One region of the Paraburkholderia lebeckiae genome, then DNA from elsewhere that is predicted to be linked to it. Evidence: predicted binding sites of a transcription regulator. Region 1 holds the regulator's gene; the other holds the start of a gene.

Region 1 (2,201 bases):
CCGCAGATCGGCGGCGATACGCCGCAGCGAAGCGGCCATCCAGTCGATCTGCTTTTGCAGTTCATGCGTCTGCGCGGCCAGCGGCTCGGTGTCGGCCTGGCTTTTCAGCTTCGCTTCGAGCAGCGCGACGCTCATTTTCAGCGCGGTCAGTCGTTGGCCGAGATCGTCGTGCAGTTCGCGCGCAATACGTTTCTGCTCGTTTTCGCGGGCGATCTGCACGTGCGTGGATACCTGATTCGCGCGTTCGAGTTCCGCGAGGCGCATACGTTCGGTCAGGTCGCGCGTGATCTTGGCGAAGCCGAGCAGCGCGCCCGACGCGTCGTGCACTGCGGAAACGACCACGTTGGCCCAGAAACGCGAGCCGTCGCGACGTACGCGCCAGGCCTCGTCCTCGGCGCGGCCTACGGCTGCGGCGGTTTCCAGTTCGCGAGCGGGCTTGCCGGCCGCGATGTCTTCCGGGGTATAGAACTTCGAGAAATGCTGGCCGATGATTTCTTCGGGCGTGTAGCCCTTGATGCGCTGTGCGCCGGAATTCCAGCTGGTCACGCGGCCGGACACGTCGAGCATGAAGATCGCATAGTCCTGAACCGCTTCGATCAACATGAAATAGCGATCCTCGACGGGCACGTCCGACACGGACGCCGCACCGGTGAAGCAGGAAGACTCGCCGCTCGACAGACCCATCGCTCCTCCGGGCGGTCACGCAAGGCCGCGCACCGCGATGCACCGAGTTATATCAGTTCGGGAGCGCTTGTTCCACCCGGCATGTCCCGCGAACGAACGTGAGGCGAGCGTCGCGTCGGCGTTCAAACCCGAGCCAGTCCTTCCGCGTCTTCGATGCGGATCGTTTTGCCGTTCGCTTTGACGAGGCGCTCGCGCTGGAACTTCGAGAACATCCGGCTCACCGTTTCGAGCTTCATGCCCAGAAAGCAGCCGATTTCCTCGCGGGTCATGCGCAAATGAAACTCCGCCGCGGAAAAGCCGCGCGCCTTGAAGCGCTTCGACAGATTCAGCAGAAACGTCGCGACGCGCTGTTCGGCGGTCATCGTGCCGAGCAGCATCATCTGGCTCGATTCGCGCACGATCTCGCTGCTCATCATCTGATAGATGTGATGCTGCATCGGCTTCATCTCGCGACAGATCGCCTCGAGCTGCGCGAACGGAATGATGCACGCGACGCTGTCTTCGAGCGCGATCGCATCGCAATTCTGCTTGCCCGCGCCGATGCCGTCGAGGCCGAGCGAGTCGCCGGCAATCTGGAAGCCAGTCACGTGCTCGCGGCCGTCGCGATGCATGACCACGGTCTTGAACGACCCGGCGCGGATCGCGTAGATGCTTTGAAACGCATCGCCCGCGCGATACAGCGCATCACCGCGTTTGATCGAGCGCGTCGAGCAGATCAACGTGTCGAGTCGGCTCAGTTCGTCGGATGTCAGCTCGGGCGGCATGCAGATCGCGCGCATCGCGCAGGTCGAGCAGCGCGGCGCGGCGTGGCGTGCCGCCGCGGTGCGTGGCACGACGTGGATCGGTACGACGTGCGAAGTGCGGGGCGCGTCGTGGCGGGGTTCACAGACTGCGGCAACTTGCATGATCGGCTCCTGGCGGTCAGACCGGATGCGCACGACGCGCATACGCAATCGCTTCGATGGCACGGCAGGCGAGTTCGAACTCCGAGGTCTTGTCGAAGAAGAAGTCGGCGCCCGCCGCTTCGCACGCTCGGCGAAACGCCGTCGCGCAATGATTGGTCAACACGATGCTGACGATGGACGGCCGCACCCGCGACAGCGCCGCGAGCAGCAGCAGATTGGTCTTGCCCGAGAAGCACGGGTCCAGCACCGCGACATCGGCGCGACTCGCGACGATGTCGTCGAACGCGTGCTCGACGCCGGCGGACTCGCCGGCGATTTCGATGCCGGGAATCAGCGCGATCAGGCGAGCAAGCCGGCGCCGGACCTCGGTCGCATCGTCGACGAGGAAGACTCTCGATAAGGTGGCTGGCGGGGCGGTGTCCATACCGACCAGTATTGGCGACCTCATCTCAGAAATATATCGGCGGGGATTTAAGCGGCGCTAGGAGTTCGGGTAATGTTGTAGGAATATTCCTAGTGCATGGCTGGCGATGGGGTATGTAGCCGAGTGCGAGTACACGGCCACTTTCGACGTGACGGCTTCGAAGGTCGCAGGCATGCAGTTGATTAAGT
Region 2 (2,201 bases), on a different contig from region 1:
GGAAGAGAAGACCCGGATCACGAACATTGCAGACGGTTTCGATTTCCTTGGCCAGAACGTGCGCAAGTACGACGGCTACTGGCCCAGCGCCTGCCCGCGTTGCCCGCTCAAGGAACGATGTCACCCAGCGACTACCGGCGCATTCGACGATGGGAACATGAGCATATACTTGAGGCCATGCAGCGTCGGCTAGAGCGCAAGCCTGACGCAATGACCATGCGCAGAAGCACTGTCGAACCTTTCTTCGGCACGCTGAAGCACTGGATTCGGGGCCACACACTTCCTGACCCGAACGCTCGGACGGGGCAGCACCGAAATGAGTCTACAGGTGTTGGCCTACCAACCTGAAGCGCGTCGTGAAGATACTTTGGGCTGCCAAAACAATAGAGGTAGGGAGGATGGCTGGGACCTAGAGCCCGGAGGGGCTTTTTTTGCACTGGAAACGTTACGCTAACGCAGCCATGACTTACCAAACCAGATTAATCGGACCGATAGGCTCGGATCTGACGATCTGAAAACAGTTTCCATACGTCCTCGGCCAGTTCAAGACGGACATTTTGTCGCCCGACATGGAAGCGCTTCTTGTGCCAAATATCCCGCTGCGCCGGGCGGGCATGCCCGAAGAGGTCGCAAAGATAGATCGTCTTCGTCCTAGGCTCGGATGCGGCGAGTTATCTCACGGGCACCGAGGCAGCAATCAATGATGGACGACACCTGTAATCGGCTGCACCAGGAGTAGACAAATCGCAGTTGATTTGAGCGACATCAATGGAACTCGCTTTCCTAACGGAATTTACGCAGCGAGATCGCCAAAGCAAAAGATAAGTAAAAAGGCATTACAGTTTCACCGTCCTTCCATGAAAGGGCATTATCTTTTGAAGTCAGCCCGTGAAATTGGGCGCTAGATCGAGGATGATATGCAACACAATGCCCGCAAATCCGAACAAGGTGACGGGGAGCACGGTCCCAACAACGGGGACGTCGTCATGTTGCATATCGCTTCCGTACGCGAAAGGCCTAGCTCAAAGTCCGAGACGGACCACGCCGTCCCTATTGTGCAGTGGCACGAGAGCGTGCTTACCGGCATCTTCGAAATATCGAAGGTACTGACCGCCCCCTACCGGCTCGAAGTCACGTTGGCCAACGTCATCAATCTCCTGCAATCGTTTGTTCAGATGCGGCTCGGTATCGTCTCTCTCTTCGACGATGATGGCGTACCGGACATTACCGTTGGCGCGGACTGGAGCGAAGGCAGCGATGAGCACTACCGGACGCGCCTGCCGCAGAAGGCAATTGACCAGATCATGGCGACGGACAGGCCGCTCGTCGCCGAGAACATAGCGGTGCATTCGGGCTTCAATGCCGCCGACATGGGCGTGCTCGGTGCCTCCGACAACATGCGCGTATCGTTCATTGGCGTCCCTATTCGCATCGACGCGAAAGTCGTAGGCACGCTGACCATCGACCGCGTCCTGGACTATGGGTCGAACTTCCGGCTCGATTACGACGTGCGGCTGCTTACCATGGTCGCCAACCTGGTGGGGCAGACGGTGAAGCTGCATCGCTTTTTCAAGAGCGACTGCGAGCGACTGATGGCGGGGAAGGACGGGCTGCAAAAGCCATTGTCCGAGCTTAAGCGCCCTGCAGGAGAGCGTAAGAAGTCTCAGATCGAGGGGGTCATTGGCGACAGCCCGGCGCTGCGCGGTCTGCTCGCGAAGATCGCGGTGGTAGCCGAATCGAACAGCACGGTTCTGTTGCGCGGCGAATCCGGTACCGGGAAGGAGCTGGTCGCCAAGGCGGTTCACGAGCTGTCACCGCGCGCCAAGCGGCCCTTCATCAAGCTCAATTGCGCGGCGCTCCATGAGACGGTGCTGGAATCCGAATTGTTCGGTCATGAGAAGGGTGCCTTTACCAGCGCCTTCAATTCGCGCAAGGGGCGCTTCGAGCTCGCCGACAAGGGGACGCTGTTTCTGGACGAGATCGGCGAGATCTCGGCCTCGTTCCAGGCAAAGCTGCTGCGCGTCCTGCAGGAGCAAGAATTCGAGCGCGTCGGCAGCAACCAGACCATTAAGGTCGATGTTCGCGTGATTGCCGCCACGAATAAAAACCTGGAAGAGGCGGTGGCAAGGAACGAGTTCCGCGCCGACCTTTATTATCGCCTCTGCGTGGTTCCCTTGCTGTTGCCGCCGTTGCGTGAAAGG

What was found. The regulator FNR, encoded in region 1, switches genes on or off when oxygen is low (the NO sensors DNR and NnrR bind a similar motif). The targets are predictions, from matches to a motif close to TTGATNNNNATCAA.
Region 2: nifA (nif-specific transcriptional activator NifA) is a predicted target of FNR. The motif match lies at 756-769, and genes of this name have one in related genera.

The regions. Positions count from the first base shown of each region.
Region 1 is NZ_JACHDK010000004.1:214,404-216,604, forward strand. Features, by position in the region: gene HDG39_RS10145 (PAS domain-containing sensor histidine kinase) at 1-684, opposite strand, end outside; gene fnr (fumarate/nitrate reduction transcriptional regulator Fnr) at 807-1,589, opposite strand; gene HDG39_RS10155 (response regulator) at 1,606-2,013, opposite strand.
Region 2 is NZ_JACHDK010000020.1:62,342-64,542, reverse strand. Features, by position in the region: partial or broken gene HDG39_RS35280 (transposase) at 1-413, shown strand, start outside; gene nifA (nif-specific transcriptional activator NifA) at 918-2,201, shown strand, end outside.